One region of the Kitasatospora sp. NPDC040550 genome, then DNA from elsewhere that is predicted to be linked to it. Evidence: riboswitches for the same ligand, from Rfam matches in the RefSeq annotation. Region 1 holds a riboswitch; each other region holds the start of a gene.

Evidence for each region. Region 1 has a riboswitch for cobalamin ahead of ACZ58X_RS08470 (cobalamin biosynthesis protein). Riboswitches for the same ligand answer to the same signal wherever they lie in the genome.
Region 2: another riboswitch for cobalamin. It lies ahead of metE (5-methyltetrahydropteroyltriglutamate--homocysteine S-methyltransferase); the one in region 1 lies ahead of ACZ58X_RS08470 (cobalamin biosynthesis protein).
Region 3: another riboswitch for cobalamin. It lies ahead of ACZ58X_RS13490 (ribonucleoside-diphosphate reductase subunit alpha); the one in region 1 lies ahead of ACZ58X_RS08470 (cobalamin biosynthesis protein).
Region 4: another riboswitch for cobalamin. It lies ahead of nicT (Nickel transporter NicT); the one in region 1 lies ahead of ACZ58X_RS08470 (cobalamin biosynthesis protein).

Annotation. Positions count from the first base shown of each region.
Region 1 covers NZ_JBVIWC010000004.1:156,046-160,218, reverse strand. Annotated here, with positions in the region: gene ACZ58X_RS08480 (alpha/beta hydrolase family protein) at 1-938, opposite strand, end outside; gene ACZ58X_RS08475 (helix-turn-helix domain-containing protein) at 1,337-2,029, opposite strand; cobalamin riboswitch at 2,225-2,353, shown strand; gene ACZ58X_RS08470 (cobalamin biosynthesis protein) at 2,453-3,418, shown strand; gene ACZ58X_RS08465 (cobyric acid synthase) at 3,569-4,173, shown strand, end outside.
Region 2 covers NZ_JBVIWC010000019.1:130,232-134,404, forward strand. Annotated here, with positions in the region: gene ACZ58X_RS26315 (SpoIIE family protein phosphatase) at 1-1,074, shown strand, start outside; cobalamin riboswitch at 1,182-1,386, shown strand; gene metE (5-methyltetrahydropteroyltriglutamate--homocysteine S-methyltransferase) at 1,560-3,875, shown strand; gene ACZ58X_RS26325 (hypothetical protein) at 3,931-4,173, opposite strand, start outside.
Region 3 covers NZ_JBVIWC010000007.1:248,041-252,213, forward strand. Annotated here, with positions in the region: gene ACZ58X_RS13480 (glycoside hydrolase family 26 protein) at 1-698, opposite strand, end outside; gene ACZ58X_RS13485 (hypothetical protein) at 838-1,770, opposite strand; cobalamin riboswitch at 2,222-2,362, shown strand; gene ACZ58X_RS13490 (ribonucleoside-diphosphate reductase subunit alpha) at 2,557-4,173, shown strand, end outside.
Region 4 covers NZ_JBVIWC010000009.1:64,713-68,885, forward strand. Annotated here, with positions in the region: gene rpmB (50S ribosomal protein L28) at 1-100, opposite strand, end outside; gene rpmG (50S ribosomal protein L33) at 266-430, shown strand; gene ACZ58X_RS15605 (type B 50S ribosomal protein L31) at 460-708, shown strand; gene nicT (Nickel transporter NicT) at 907-2,031, opposite strand; cobalamin riboswitch at 2,064-2,257, opposite strand; gene ACZ58X_RS15615 (ArsR/SmtB family transcription factor) at 2,339-2,722, shown strand; gene ACZ58X_RS15620 (hypothetical protein) at 2,776-4,173, shown strand, end outside.

The DNA of each region.
Region 1 (4,173 bases):
ACCCGCAGGTCCGCACCCTCCGCCAAGCGGGAGAAGTCCGCCAGGTCGACGCCCGTACGGCCCTCCGCCGCCAGCGCGCCGAGCTCGGCGGAGACCCCGGTGAAACCCGCCCGGGCGGCGTCCCGACGGGCGGCCGCGGGCAGGTCCAGGACCGGCGAATCCAGCACGATCCCACTGATCGCGTGCGCCCAGGCCGACCGCGCCGCCGTCTGCAGCACCGTCGTCGCACCCACCGACCAGCCGTACAGGATCACCCGGCCCGCACCGTGGTCCAGGGCCAGCCGCACCGCCGACTCGACGTCCCGCCACTCCGTCTCGCCGAAGTGGCTGTAGCCGTCCGGGGAGGCCGGAGCCCCCTCGTCGCCGCGGTAGGTGACCACCAGCGCCGGCAGGCCCAGACGGTGCAGCGCCGGCAGCACCGGAAGAGCCTGCCCGCGGTCCGCCTCCGGGCCGTGGACCAGAACCACCCAGGTGCCGCGCTTGCCACCGATCAGCCAGACCGGCAGCGGGCCCAGCTCGCCGTCGGCCACCGTGTCGGTGAAGGCCAGACCGAGCGCCGAGGTCGGATCGCCCAGGTACACGCGCGGAGTGAAACGGACCTCGGTGCCCGGCGTCAGCGTGCCCCGGTCCGCCCGGACCAGCCGCCGGGTGACGCCCTGCGCGTCACTGTGCAGGACCTCCTCCACCACCGCGTGCCCGCCGTCCGCCCACTCCACCGCCCAGCGGCCGGGCTGCAGGCTCTCCGGACGCCGACTGAACGTCACCCGCCCCGCCGCCAGGCTCTGCACCAGCACCGGCCCCGAATCCGGACCGACGGCGCCCGGGCCCGCACCCGGACGGACCATCCGCTCGGAGGCCCGACGGCCCACGACCAGGACGGCGGCCCCGGCAGCGGCACCGGTGGCGGCCGCCACGACGGCTGCGGTTCTCCAACGCATATCGATCCCCGCTCTGTTCACGGACCCGGACGGTGTTCGAGGACCAGTCCACAAGGGCCCTGGCGGGGCGGCCACCGGGCTGGGCCGTCTGGGGGGCCGCTGCGCGGGGGCTTTGGTGTGGGGGTGGGCTTTCGGGAGGGTGGGTGGGTCCGGGGGCGGTTCCGGGGGTGGGTGCTCCGGGGGCTGGATGATTTTCCGACCGCCGACCCTGTGGGTGGGGTGCTGGGCGCCGTTGGCGGTCGGAAAATCACCCGTCACGCCCCTTTCCGCACCCACCCCCTCCACCGCCCCCTCCCGCAGCGCGTCCCTCTCGCCTGGGGCGGGTGAGGGGTAGGTGGGGGGTTGATGTGGGTGGGTCGGTTGGGGGTGGTGTGGGTGGGGTGGTGTGGGTGGTGTGGTCAGACGGGGAGGGTGGGGTGGTGGGTGCTGAGGAGGTGCCAGAAGCGGGGGGTGAGGGGTGGGGTGGGGGTGGTGGGTTGGGTGGTGGTGCCCCAGTGGGAGGGGATGTGGTGTTCCTGGTGGAGGACGGGGAGGACGGCGGCGAGGTCGGGTTCGGGGACGGGGACGAGGCGGGCGATCGGGCGGAGGTGGGGTTGCCAGCGTCCGGCCACGCATTGGCGGAGCAGGGTGTCGAGGGCCTCGCGGCGGCCGGTGGCCTCGATCAGTTCGGTGAGGCGCAGGCCGAGGACCTGGGCGAGGGCGTGGGTCTGGTCCGGGTCGCCGTCCCAGTGGCCGGTCAGTTCGGCCTGACGGTAGGTGGGCAGGGGGATGCCGACCCGTTCGGCGACGGTCTCCGGGGGGAGTTCCCGGGCGATGCGGTGGTCGCGCAGGCTGACGGGGTGGCCGGGCATCAGGGCGGCGGCCGGGCACCAGAGGGCGCGGGCCAGGGCGATGAACTCGGTCTCGCCGGGGCGCAGCACGCCGTCCTCCCAGGCGAGGATGTGGCCGGGTAGCAGCCGGACGCCGTGTGCGGCCATGCCCTCGGCGACCTGCTCGGGGGTCAGCCCGAGGCCGGTTCGGTGGGCCCGGGCGGCGTCCGGCGAGAACGGCACCGGGGTGGGGGCGGCGACGGGGGGCTTTCTGCGGCGCATGGCCGAACCGTAGGCGTGGCCTGCGGCGCGGCCCCAGCCGCCGAACGCACGAAGCGGGGGCGCCGGGCCCTTCGTGGGGCTGGGCGATCGCACAGGGCGGGGGCGGGTGCGCCGTGTGACCAACCCCTCCGTGACCTCGGTTGACTCCCGGTTCGGGCGCGTGATGGGATCCTGGGGCCAAACGGAGGCATGGAGAGGAAGCCGGTGCGAGTCCGGCGCGGTCCCGCCACTGTCACCGGGGAGCACGCTCGGAAAGTGCCACGGCGGCCCGTCAGGGGCCGTTGGAAGGCCCGGGGGTGCGTCGGACCCGGAAGCCAGGAGACTCTCGCCCCCGGTACGTCGATCCAGGGCGCGGACCCTGAGTGAGGACACCCACGCGATGCAGGCTGCCCCGCCCGGTTGGATTCCCAGCTTTTCGTTGTTGTGCGCCCGCTGACCCGGGCCGCTGCCTTCGCGGTGGGCGCCGTCGCGGGCTACGCCTTCGACGCCCGGTACGCCGACCCGCGCCGCGGGCACCCCGTCGCCCTGTTCGGCACGGCCGCGGGGCGGCTGGAGCGGCGGCTGTGGCGCGACGACCGCGCCGCCGGTGCCGGGTACACCGCGGTGTGCGTGGGCGCGGTCGCGGCCGGCGCGCTCGCCCTGGACCATACGGTCGGGCGCCGCCCGCTGGGCCGGGCCGCGTTGGCGGCGGCGGCGACCTGGACGGTGCTCGGTGGCACCTCGCTGACCCGGGAGGCCCGGACCGTCGGACGCTCGCTGGCCGCGGGCGACCTGACGGCGGCCCGGGAGCGGCTGCCGCACCTGTGCGGCCGGGATCCGAGCGCCTTGGACGGGCAGCAGATCGCCCGGGCGGTGGTCGAGTCGGTGGCCGAGAACACCGCCGACGCGGTGGTGAACGCGCTGGTCTGGGGCGCCCTGGCCGGTACCCCGGGCCTGTTGGCCTTCCGCGCGGTGAACACCCTGGACGCCATGGTGGGCCACCGCTCGCCCCGCTACGCCCGCTTCGGTTGGGCCTCGGCCCGGCTGGACGACGTGGCGGGCTGGCCGGGTGCCCGGCTGACGGCCCTGCTGACGGTGGCCGCCGCGCCCGAACCCCGGACCGCGTGGCGGGTCTGGCGCCGGGACGGCTCCGCACACCCGAGCCCGAACGCGGGCCAGGCCGAGTCGGCCTTCGCGGGGGCGGTCGGGGTCCGGCTGGGTGGGACGTTGCAGTACGGGGAGCGGGTGGAGCACCGGCCTGTCCTGGGTGCGGAGTTGCGGCCGGTGACGGTGGACGACATCGAGCGGGCCTGCACGCTGTCCCGGCGGGTGGGCGCGCTGGCGCTGGGTACGACGGTCGCGGGGCACGTCCTGCTGCGGGTGCTGATGAGGAAGAAGGGTGGGGCATGAGCGAGCGCAGCGAGGTCATCATCGGAAGGTGCGCATGGTGCGAGGCGCCTGGCGAGCGTAGCGAGGCGGTCGCATGAGCGAGCGCAGCGAGGTCATCATCGGAAGGTGCGCATGGTGCGAAGCGCCTGCCGAGCGTAGCGAGGCGGTCGCATGAGCAACGCACTGCTGGTCGCGGGGACGACCTCGGACGCGGGCAAGAGCGTGGTGACGGCCGGGATCTGCCGCTGGCTGGCCCGCCAGGGCGTGCGGGTGGCGCCGTTCAAGGCGCAGAACATGTCGCTGAACTCCTTCGTCACCGCCGACGGCGCCGAGATCGGCCGCGCCCAGGCGATGCAGGCGCAGGCCGCCCGGGTGGAGCCGGAGGCGGCGATGAACCCGGTGCTGTTGAAGCCGGGCGCGGACGGCCGCAGCCAGGTGGTGCTGCTCGGCAGGCCGGTGGCCGAGGTGGGCGCGCTGGACTACCGGGAGCGCAAGCCCGTCCTGCTGGAGCGGGCGCTGGAGTGCCTGGCCGATCTGCGCGCCCGCTACGACGTGGTGGTGTGCGAGGGCGCCGGCTCTCCCGCCGAGATCAACCTGCGGGACCGGGACATCGCCAACATGGGCCTGGCCACGGCCGCCGCGCTGCCGGTGGTGGTGGTCGGGGACATCGACCGCGGCGGGGTGTTCGCGGCGATGTACGGGACGCTGGCGCTGCTGTCGGCGGAGGACCAACGGCACGTGGCCGGCTGGTTCGTCAACAAGTTCCGCGGCGATGC
Region 2 (4,173 bases), on a different contig from region 1:
GACTGGAACGAGACCCTGTTCGGGTTGCACGGGCTGGCGCCGACCGACCAGCCGATCTCCCTCGACCAGCTGGCCGAGCACGCCCACCCGGACGACCGGCACACCATCGGCCGCTTCCTGCGGACGCTGCTGCACCACCGGCGGCCCGCCTCCACCGCCTTCCGCCTCCAGCGCGCCGACGGGGTCACCCGGCACATCCGGGTGGTGGCGGAACCGGTGCACGACCCCGACAGCGGACTGCGTGTCGTCCGCGGCGCCTACCAGGACATCTCCGCCCAGCACTGGACCGAGGTCGCCCTGGCCGCCACCCGCGACCAGCTCGCCCAGAGCGAGCAGCAGGCCGCCGAGCGCAGCCGCCTCGCCCTCCAGCTCCAGCACGCCATCATGCCGCCCGCCCGGGGGCCGTTGGACCTGCACGACCTGCACGTGGCCGTGCGCTACCGCCCGGCCGAGAAGGACCACCTGGTCGGCGGCGACTGGTACGACGCCCTGGTGCTGCCCACCGGCGACGTCCTGATCTGCGTCGGCGACGTGGCCGGCCACGGCATCGAGGCCGCCACCGGCATGGTCGCCCTGCGCAACGCCCTGCGCGGCCTCGCCGCCACCGGTGCCGGACCGGGCCAACTGCTCAACTGGCTGAACAGTGTCACCCACCACCTCACCGACAACGTGACCGCCACCGCCGTCTGCGGGCTCTACGAACCCGCCACCCGCCGGCTGCGCTGGGCCCGGGCGGGCCACCCGCCGCCGGTCCTGCTGCGCGGGGGCCGGGCGCGGACCCTTCCGCAGCTCGGTGGGATCCTGCTCGGCGCCGTCGACCAGGCGGACTACCAGGAGGAGGAGATCGCGCTCCGGCCCGGGGACACCCTGGTGATGTACACCGACGGGCTGATCGAGCGCCGCGACGAGTCCCTCGAGGCTTCGCTGGGCCATCTGACGACCCTCTCCGAGCGGGCCCACCGACTGGCCGCCGAGGGCGGGGACGGCCTCGAAGGGCACCTGGACCACCTGCTGCAGTACAGCGGCGCCGACACCGACGACGACACCTGCCTGGTCGGGGTGACAGTCCGGTGATCCGGGCCGTCACCCCGGTCGGAGGCTGACGCCGTCTCACCATGCGGACGGTTGCGCGGTTCTCCGGCCGGAGACCGGCGGGTTGGCCGTAGGGTGGCCGGTGCAGCTGGTTCGCCCCGTCCGCCAGGCGGGGTGTCGCAAGAGGGAACCCGGTGACGCCTTTCAACTGGCCAGTCCGGGACTGCCCCGCAGCGGTGAGTGGGAACGACCGCCGTCATACGCACTGGGCCCGGACCGGGTCTGGGAAGCGACGGCCAGTAGGTGCCGGTCCTCGACGAGGACGGGCGGGCCCGCGAGTCCGAAGACCTGCCACTGCCCGGGCGCGACCGTTCGCGCGCGGCCATCCGGTGACCTCGAGGGCGGGTCGGCGACCACACCCGGCGGAGCCGTACCCGTGTACGGGGGCCCGTCCGGTCCGTCGTCCCTTCGCGTCCTCACCCCCGTCGCCGGGCACTTGAGGAATCAGACTCGCGAAGGAGAGTCCCTTGACCACGAAGTCCGCAGCCGCGGCAGCCCTCGCCACCGCCCACGGCTACCCCCGCCAGGGCCGGGGCCGGGAGTTGAAGAAGGCGATCGAGGGCTACTGGAAGGGCGCCGTCACCGCGGAGGCGCTGCTGGCCACCGCCGCCGACCTGCGCCGGGGGAACTGGCAGCAACTCGCCGACTCCGGCATCGAGGAGGTCCCGACCGGCGACTTCTCGCTCTACGACCACGTGCTGGACACCACCGTGGCGGTCGGCGCGATCCCGCCGCGGCACCGGGAGGCGGTCGACGCCGACCCGCTGGACGGCTACTTCGCCATGGCGCGCGGCAACCAGGACGTCGCCCCGCTGGAGATGACCAAGTGGTTCGACACCAACTACCACTACCTCGTCCCGGAGTTGGGGCCGGACACCGCCTTCGCCGCGAACCCGGCCAAGGCCGTCGCCGAGCTCGCGGAGGCCCTCGCACTGGGCCATGACGCCCGTCCGGTGCTGGTCGGGCCGGTCACCTACCTGCTGCTCGCCAAGCCGGCGCCCGGGGTGGCCCCCGACTTCCAGCCGATCACCCTGCTGGACCGGCTGCTGCCCGTCTACGCGGAGCTGCTCGCGGCACTCCGGGCCGCGGGCGCGGAGTGGGTGCAGCTGGACGAGCCCGCGCTGGTCCAGGACCGGACCCCGGCCGAGCTGAACGCCGCCGCCCGGGCCTACCGCGAGCTGGGCACGCTGACCGGGCGGCCGAAGCTGCTGGTGGCGAGCTTCTTCGACCGCCTCGGCGACGCCCTGGCGGTGCTGGCCAAGGCCCCGGTGGAAGGCCTGGCGCTGGACTTCACCGGGCCGGCCGCCGCCAACCTGGCGGACCTCGCCGCCGTCGGCGGGCTGCCCGGCAAGCGCCTGGTCGCCGGGGTGATCGACGGGCGCAACATCTGGATCAACGACCTGGGCGCCGCACTGGCCACCCTGGCCACCCTGCTCGGGCTCGCCGACCGGGTCGACGTCGCGCCGTCCTGCTCGCTGCTGCACGTGCCGATCGATGCCACCCTCGAACGCGACATCGACCCGCAGATCGTCCGCTGGCTGGCCTTCGCCAAGCAGAAGGCCACCGAGGCCGCCCTGCTGGCCCGCGCCCTGCGCGAGGGCACCGGCGCGATCACCGCCGAACTCGCCGCCAACCGCGCCGACCTGGCCTCCCGCGCAACCTCGCCGATCACCCGTGACCCGGTCGTCCGCGCCCGCACCGCGGCCGTCACCCCGGGCGACGCCCGGCGCGCCCAGCCCTACCCCGTACGGGCCGAGGCCCAGCGCGCCCGGCTCGCGCTGCCGCTGCTGCCGACCACCACCATCGGCTCCTTCCCGCAGACCACCGAACTGCGCGTCGCCCGCGCCGACCTGACCGCCGGGCGGATCGACGCCGCCGCGTACCGGGAGCGGATGGCGGCCGAGGTCCGCGAGGTCATCGCCTACCAGGAGAAGGCCGGGCTGGACGTCCTGGTGCACGGCGAGCCCGAGCGCAACGACATGGTCCAGTACTTCGCCGAGCAGCTCACCGGCTACCTGGCCACCCGGCACGGCTGGGTGCAGTCCTACGGCACCCGCTACGTCCGGCCGCCGGTCCTGGCCGGGGACATCTCCCGCCCGCACCCGATGACCGTCGACTGGTTCCGCTACGCCCAGGACCTGACCGACCGTCCGGTCAAGGGCATGCTGACCGGCCCGGTCACCATGCTCGCCTGGTCCTTCGTCCGCGACGACCAGCCGCTCGCCGAGACCGCCCGGCAGGTCGCCCTCGCCCTGCGCGACGAGGTCGCCGACCTGGAGGCCGCCGGCGCCGCCGTCGTCCAGGTCGACGAACCGGCCCTGCGCGAGACCCTGCCGCTGCGCGCCGCCGGCCGCCCGGCCTACCTGGACTGGGCCACCGAGGCCTTCCGGCTGGCCACCTCGGGCGTGCGCGCCGACACCCAGGTGCACACCCACATGTGCTACGCCGAGTTCGGCGCGATCATGACCGCGATCGACGAACTCGACGCCGACGTCATCTCCCTGGAGGCCGCCCGCTCGCACATGGAGGTCGCCGGGGAGCTGGCCGCCGCCGGGTACCCGCGCGAGGTCGGCCCGGGCGTCTGGGACATCCACTCCCCGCGGGTGCCGAGCACGGAGGAGGCCGTCGAGCTGCTCCGGGCCGGTCTCGCGGCGATCCCGGCCGAGCGGCTCTGGGTCAACCCGGACTGCGGCCTCAAGACCCGCGGCTGGCCCGAGACCCGTGCCTCGCTGGACAGCCTGGTCGGCGCCGCCCGCCGCCTGCGGGCCGAACTCGACGGCTGATCACGAGGGTTCGGGGGCGGGCCCGGCATCGCTGCCGGGCCCGCCCCGGGCGGGGTCAGGCCGCGCGCTGGGTGCGGGCCAGGGCGGTCGCCTCGGTGCGGCGGTCCGGGGAGGTGACGTCCACCGGGGTACCGGCGCCCGCGCCGGGGCGTTCGGCCCAGCCGCGCAGGCGGTCGGCGAGGCGGTTCACCCGGCGGTCCTGGGGGCCGAGGGCGAGGTAGAACAGCGACTCGTCCACCTCGTCGTCGTCGCCGCCCCAGCGGACGACGCCCTGGCAGTCGGCGAGGATGTCCCGCAG
Region 3 (4,173 bases), on a different contig from region 1:
GGATAGGGCTCGTGGAAGGACATGCCGACGATCCCGGCCGGGGCCCCGCCGTTGTCCGGCAGTTCGGTGGTGCTGCCGTCGCAGTTCTGCTGGACACCGGCGCCGTCGTAGGTGCCGTCGTCGGCGCGCGGGTGCCCGGACCAGACAGCGGTCATCAGGTCGACGGCGTCGTCGGTGTACTGCCAGCCGGTGCGGCAGGTGGGCCAGCGGCCGGCCGAGTAGGAGCGCGGGTTGCCGACGCCCCAGGCGTTCTGGCCGTAGCCGGGGCCGAGGTCGGTCTCCAGGAAGCCGGGCAGCCGGCCGGTGATGTCGGCGGCCTTCTTGTAGTAGTAGCCGACCTGCTTGGTGCCCCGGTAGTCGCCGTACTCCGGGTTGTTGCGCTCGTTGTGCGCCTCGACGTGCTGGCCGATCACCGTGCCGCCGCTGTGCCCGGTACGGGCCTGGGCCTCCAGGTCCGCGAGGAACTGCTGGACGGCGCGGGCGTTCGGCGAGGCCTGCGGGTCCCGGGCCAGCAGGTCCCGGCCCACGTCCGGCGGCAGGGTCCGGCCGGGGGCGCCGACCGACACGGGGACCCGGACGGGCAGTCCGGCACCGGTCCGGTCGTCGCGGTCCAGCAGCGCGAGGCTGCCGGCGGCGACCACGATGCCGGCCGCGGCCAGGACGGCCGGCTTACCGCGCAGGGCTCTGGGCAGGGCCACGACCGCTCCTCCGGTTTCTCGCCGGCGCCGACCCCCACGGACGCAACCGGAACACGCGTACGAATGACTCCGACGAGAGCCTGCCACACTCCCCCGGTCCCGGCGAACGGGTCCGCCGGGGCCGGGGTGTCGCAGCGGGTCAGCCGGTCGCGGCGGCCGTCGGCGTGCCCTGCGAACCCGGCGTGGCCGAGCCCGCTGCCTTGGCCCGCTGGAGCAGCTGGGCCTTCACGTGCTCGGCGAACCCGGAGGACGCCGCGGTCGCGGTGGCATCGGGGGCGTTGCCGCCCTTCGCCGAGCCCTCGACGGTGAAGTAGGCGTACCGGCCCAGGCTGCTGTGCGTGCCGGTGCAGCCGGGGTTGGCGCAGAACGCCGGGGCGCCCGGCGCGGGCAGGCCCTTGAGCTGCCCGGCGTAGTTCTTCATCGCCGTCTCGGCCTGGATCTTGTGGTCGAAGACCGCGACGCCGACGGTCACCGCGCTGTCGCCGGAGACGTACGTCGCCCGGAGCACCTTCTGGCAGCCCTGGTCCCCGAGGACCTTGCCGAGCCCGCCGGTGGTGGAGTTGCCGTCCCAGCAGGGCTGGTCCAGCGCGACCACGGTCCGGTTCCAGGACGCGCCATTGACCGTCACCTGCAGCGCGGAGAACAGCGCCCCCGCGTCCTGCGGAGCCGGGTCGGTGGCGACCTCCCAGATCGGCTTCGACGGGTCGTCCGGCTGCCCGCCCTGGGTCGCGCCGCCGGTCGACGGGCCGGGGGTCGGCTTGCCCGAGGCGGACACGGACGCGACCGCACCGCCACCGCGCTTGCCCGGGTCGTCCTTCTTGCCGAACAGCAGCACTCCGCCCGTGACCAGACCGCCCACCAGGACGACGGCCACCGCGCCGCCGATGATCTTCACCCGGCGCTTGCGCCTGCCATCGGCCTCGTTGCGGTCCGCCAGCGCCGCCCAGTCCGGCTCGACGCGCTGCGGCGGAACCGGCTGCTGAGGCGCGACCGGCTGCTGCGGGGGAACCGACTGCTGCGGGGGCTGCTGCCACTGCGGCTGCGGAGCCGGCGGCTGAACCGGCTGGGGCACCGGCTGGGGCACCGGCGGGACGGGCTGGGAGAACGGCTGCGCGGCCGGCGCCACCGGTCCGTACGAGGCCGGCGGCGGGCCGAACCCACCGCCCGGCGGCGGCACCGGACCCGGCCCCACCGGCTGCTGATTCTGCGCGCCCCCCGACCCGGCGGGAGGCGTCCCCTGCGGCCCGTGCCCAGGTACACCAGTTCCGTCGCTCATGCGCCCAGATCGTAGGGCATCACCCCCACCGTCCCTCGGCCCGGTGACCGTTCCGTATCGAAACCAGGACGCCCGGCGCGCCGGCCCCGGGTGTCCGGCACCCGGATCCGGGGCGTCCGGCGGGCGTCCGCGACACGTCCGGAGCGTGCTTCCGGGCCTCGGACGACCACGAACCGCCAGTGGCCCGGGCACAACCCGTCATCGCGACAACACACCACGCCGTACTACATGTGGTGTCGCATCGAGGAGACACCACTACATGTATGCTCGCTTCTGCTGTCGATGCAGGGGAACCCGGTGGGAATCCGGGACTGCCCCGCAGCGGTGTGCGGGCGGCTCCAGCAGCCGTACCGCGAGTCCGAGTACCTGCCGAACAGCGTGCGCCACGGCCCTCCCGCAGAGGCCGCGCCAAGCACCAGCACCACCCCTCCGGGCCTCGCGGGCGGGCCGGGGAGACACCTCGCGCGACGCTTTCCGCGTTCGCGCCGTGCTCCCCTGCCCAGATCGGCCCGGGTGACCCCGATCACCGCCGCACGATCGCCGCCAGGAGAGAGCGCCTTGACCACCGCTGCCTCAGTCACCCTGCCCGCCCAGGGCTCCGGTACCGCCTTCACCGACCCGACGGTCTCCGACCCCGGCGGTGCTCTCCTGCGGCTGCTCACCGACCGCAGCGCCGACCTCACCGAGGTCGACCCCGGCCATGTCGCCGCCGCCGCGCTGCGCGGCCGCCACGCCGGCTCGGACTTCGCCGAGCTGCGCGGGCTGGCCGTGGACGCCGCCGCGTCGATGATCGCCGAGGACCCCCAGTACTCGAAGCTGGCCGCCCGCCTGCTCGCCCTGGAGATCGTCGACGAGGCGAACAGCCAGGGCTCGGTCTCCTTCTCCGCCTCGATCGCCGTCGGCCACGCCGAGGGCCTGATCGGCGACACCACCGCGGCCTTCGTCGCCAAGCACGCCGACGCCCTGAACGCGCTCGTCGACACCGAGGGCGACGACCGCTTCGAGTACTTCGGCCTGCGCACCGTCCAGTCCCGCTACCTGCTGCGCCACCCGATCACCCGCAAGGTCATCGAGACCCCGCAGCACTTCCTGCTCCGCGTCGCCTGCGGCCTGGCGGTCGGCGACACCGAGCAGTCCGTGCGCGAGGTGTCCGAGCTGTACGGCCTGATGAGCCGCCTGGAGTACCTCACCTCCTCGCCGACGCTCTTCAACTCCGGCACCCGGCACCCGCAGATGTCCAGCTGCTACCTGCTGGACTCCCCGCTGGACAACCTGGACTCGATCTACAACCGCTACGCGCAGATCGCCCGCCTCTCCAAGCACGCCGGCGGCATCGGCCTGTCCTACTCGCGCATCCGCTCGCGCGGCAGCCTGATCCGCGGCACCAACGGCAAGTCCAACGGCATCGTCCCGTTCCTGCGCACCCTCGACTCCTCGGTCGCCGCCGTCAACCAGGGCGGCCGCCGCAAGGGCGCGGCCTGCGTCTACCTGGAGACCTGGCACGCCGACATCGAGGAGTTCCTGGAGCTCCGCGACAACACCGGTGAGGAGGCGCGCCGCACCCACAACCTCAACCTGGCCCACTGGATCCCGGACGAGTTCATGCGCCGCGTGAACGCCAACGCCGACTGGTCGCTGTTCTCCCCCGCCGACGTCCCCGAGCTGGTCGACCTGTGGGGCGCCGACTTCGACGAGGCCTACCGCAAGGCCGAGCTGGCCGGCAAGGCCGTCCGCACCATCCCGGCGCAGACCCTCTACGCCCGCATGATGCGCACCCTCGCGCAGACCGGCAACGGCTGGATGACCTTCAAGGACGCCTCCAACCGCGCCGCCAACCAGACCGCGCTGCCCGGCCGCACGGTGCACTCCTCCAACCTGTGCACCGAGATCCTGGAGGTCACGGACGACTCCGAGACCGCCGTCTGCAACCTGGGTTCGGTCAACCTCGGCGCGCACGTCGCCCCCGGTGCCACGGCCGACGACCTGCTCGGCGCCATGGACTGGGAGCGCCTCGACGCCACCGTCCGCACCGCCGTGACCTTCCTCGACCGCGTGGTGGACATCAACTTCTACCCGACCACCGAGGCCGGCACCTCCAACTCCCGCTGGCGGCCGGTCGGCCTCGGCGTGATGGGCCTCCAGGACGTCTTCTTCAAGCTGCGGATCGACTTCGACTCCGCCGAGGCCGCCCGCCTGTCC
Region 4 (4,173 bases), on a different contig from region 1:
GGATGTTGGGGTCGAAGCGGCGCGGGGTGCGGCGGTGCGAGTGCGAGATCGCGTTGCCGAAGCCGGGCCGGCGGCCGGTGAGCTGGCAGTGGGCGGACATGGGTGCTCCCTGGCGTCCGGGAATGGGCAGGACGGAGGTCACGTTACACCAGATGAAAATGACATCCATTTCGGTGTACGGTTCCGATCCAGCCCCGCGAACCCCGCACCACGTGGCCCCGGGACCGCGACGGCCCAGGAGCCCGAGACCCCAGGAGGACGCCCGATGGCCCGCAGCGAACTGCGCCCCGTGATCAAGCTCCGCTCCACCGCCGGCACCGGCTTCACGTACCTGACCCGCAAGAACCGCCGGAACGACCCGGACCGGATGGTCCTGCGCAAGTACGACCCGGTCGCGGGCCGGCACGTCGACTTCCGCGAAGAGCGCTGACCGCACCCACCCCTCGGAGGAGCCCCGCCATGAAGCCCGGAATCCACCCCGCCTACCGCCCGGTCGTCTTCCGCGACAAGGTCGGCGGCCTCGCCTTCCTCACCCGCTCGACGGTCACCGGCGACCGCACCGTCGAGTGGGAGGACGGCAACACCTACCCGGTGATCGACGTGGAGATCTCCTCGGCGAGCCACCCCTTCTACACCGGCCAGTCCCGGGTGCTCGACACCGCCGGCCGGGTCGAGCAGTTCCGCCGCCGCTACGGCGACCGGCACTGACGACGGAACGCGAACGGCGCCTCCCCGGCTCGGGGAGGCGCCGTTGTCGGCGTCGGGTGCCCGGTGGTCACCGCACGGCCGGCGCGCGGGGTGGCGAAGGAGCGGCTGCGTCCGGTCCAGGTGGCCGGCGCCGGGCTCGCCGTGGCGGGCACCCTGCTGCTCGCGGCAGCGTGACCCCGACCGCTACCCGCTGCTGCGCTACTGCTGCTGCTGCGCGGGCGTCCAGCGCTTCTCGACGCCCGCCAGCTTCCAGTACCCGATGGCGATCGCCCACACCACCACGAACAGCCCGGCGATCGCGTAGCCGACGTTGTCCAGCGAGATGTCCGCGATGAACCCGGTCACCGGGTCGGTCAGGTCGAGCTTCTCGTGCAGCACGCCGACCAGCTCGATGGTGCCGATGATGAAGGCCACCGCGATCGACAGCCCGGTGATGGTCAGGTTGTAGTACACCTTGCGCACCGGGTTGGAGAAGGCCCACTGGTACGCGAAGTTCATGAACGTCCCGTCCAGGGTGTCGAACAGGCTCATCCCGGCCGCGAACAGCAGCGGCAGGCAGACGATCGCGTACCAGGGCAGCCCGGCCGCCGCGCCCGAACCGGCCATCACCATCAGGGTGACCTCGGTCGCGGTGTCGAAGCCCAGGCCCAGCACCATGCCGACCGGGAACATCTGCCCGGGCCGGGTGATCGAGCGGGTCGCCCGGTTCAGGATCCGGGCCATGAAGCCGCGCGAGTCGAGGTGCGCCTCCAGCTCCGACTCGTCGAACTGCCCGGCCCGCATCGAGCGGAACACCTTGAGGATGCCGAGCAGCGCCGCCAGGTTGAGCGCGCCGATCAGGTAGAGGAAGGCGCCGGAGGCCGTGGTGCCGACCAGCCCGAGCCACTTGTGGGTGGCCGAGTCGTCGTCCATCAGCGTGTTCGCCAGCTGGGCGCCGCCCGCCACCAGGGCGGCCATGACGACCACCATCGAGGAGTGGCCCAGGGCGAACCAGAAACCGACCGAGACCGGCCGCTTGCCGTCCGCCATCAGCTTGCGGGTGGTGTTGTCGATCACCGCGATGTGGTCGGCGTCGAAGGCGTGCCGCATGCCGAGGGTGTAGGCGGTGATGCCCAGGCCCACCCCGAAGACCTGGGTGCCGACGGCGTAGTTGTGCGGCGCGACCAGGAAGACGAGGGTCCCGAAGGCCACCACGTGCATGGCCAGGATCACCCCCATCAACCCGGCGGTCCGGAGGGTGTCCTCGCGCTTCCACCGGAAGGTGGGCAGGACGGAGGGGGCGGGGCCCGCCTCGGCGGGCGCGGCGGTTTCGGGCAGGGTCATCTTCGGTTCACGCTCCAGCACCTCGTGGAATGACTTCGTGAGATGCCGTGGCCGGTCTCCTGGCTTACGGGGCTTCCGGACCCGCCTTCCCAGGTGCACGAAGCACCCAGTGGCACGTGGATCCGGACGACTGTCCCCCGATCACAGTGGCGAGGGCCGCTCCGGAATGGGACCTGTTGAGGGTCCGTCACCGGTCTTCCCGAGCACCACGGCGGGGAACACCGTAGGGGCAGGACCGCACCCTCGCAAGGTTGCGCACCTGTGCAGGTGTCCAGGATCACAGGTCGTGAGCTGCCAGAATGTCCGCATGCATCTCGTACCGGCCGACCGCGCGGGCCACCGCACCATCGACGGACACCGGGTCTGCGAGGCCATCGCCGCCATCGGGGACACCGCCCACGTCCGGACCTGGGCCGAGCGGTTCTCCCTGCTCTCCGACCCCGGCCGGCTCGCCCTGCTGCTCGCCCTCCACCGGGCCGGCCCGCTCGCCGTCAGCGACCTGGCGGTCGCCACCGGCATGCGCGACCCGGCCGTCTCCCAGGCCCTGCGACTGCTCCGCACGGCGGGCGTGGTCACCGGCGACAAGGACGGACGCGTGGTGCGCTACCGGCTCGTGGACGACGCCATGCGCCCCCTCCTCGACGAGTGCGCCGCCGCCGACCACGAGGAGCCCGCCGCGGCGGCGGGCTGACCGACACTCGGCAAACCACGCCGGGGGCGCGGCGGGATGAGTACGATCACGATGTGCCGTCCCACCCCCACGTCCGGCCAGCCGACCGCTGGAACACCCGCCCGGTCAAGGCCCGCGTGCTGGCGGTCGCCCGCACCCTCACCTCGGCGACCCGGGTCCTGGACGTCCTCACCCTGCTCGACCCGGACGGCATCGAGCGGTACTTCACCGTCAACCCCGGCTCCGCCTTCGCCGACCGCGCCCTGGACGAGTACCTCCACGGCCTGCCCGGCTACACCGTGCTGGACTGGGAGGACGCCGTCCGCCACCGCTTCGACCTGGCCGTCGCCTGCGCCGTCCACGCCTCCATGCACCGGCTGGACGCCCGTCTGGTCGTCCTCCCGCACGGCGCCGGCTACAACCGCCTGGTCACCGAGTCCACCGGCGACGCGGTCAGCTCCGCCGGCCTCTCCCGCAACGAACTCACCCACCACGGAAGGGTGTTCGTCGACGTCCTCGGCCTCTCCCACCCCGAACAGCTGGACCGGCTGCGGAGCTCCTGCCCCGAGGCCCTGGACGTCGCCGAGGTCGTCGGCGACCCGTGCTTCGACCGGATCCTGCGCAGCCGACGCTCCCGCGACGGCTACCGCGCCGCCCTCGGCGCCGTCGACGGCCGCCGGCTCGTCGTCGTCGACTCCACCTGGAGCGAGCACTCGTTATTCGGCCGTCACCCCGACCTGCCGCAGCGGCTGGTCCGCCAACTGCCCGCCGACGAGTACGCGGTGGCCGTCGTCCTGCACCCCAACATCTGGAGCCGGCACGACCCGGCGGCCCTGCTCGACGACGCCCGGCGGATGGGCCTGCGCCTCGTCCCGCCCCACCAGGGCTGGCAGGCCGCACTCGTCGCCGCCGACTTCATGATCGGCGACCACGGCTCGGTCTCCTTCTACGGCGCCGCCCTGAAACGGCCCACGATGATCGTCGCCACCGGCGCCGCCGAACTCGACCCGCGCTCCCCCAGCTACGCCTTCGGCCAGGCCGCGCCCGCGCTCGACCCCGACGGCGACCTCGCCGCCCAGCTCGAACTGGCCCTGGTGCGAGCCCAGGACGACCACACCGACCTGACCGCCATCACCGACCGCTCGCTCGCCCACCGCGGCGAATCCGCCCGGCTGCTGCGCCCCCTGCTGTACTCCTTCCTCGACGGCCTCGACGAACCCGCCGGTGAACCCGTCCTGCCGCCCTACCCCAGGCCCGCACCCCAACCCGCCGGCGCCGAGCGGCCCAGCGCGTACGACGTCGAGGGCAAGAGCGAGGGGACGGAGGTCAGCCTGCGGCGCTACCCCTTCCACCCCGACGACCACACCCCGCGCGGCTTCCACGCCCTCACCGACGAGCACCCGGGCGACGCGCTTCGGTACACCGCCGAGGTCCTCGCCCGCACCGAGGCCAGGGCCGAACGCCCCGCCGTC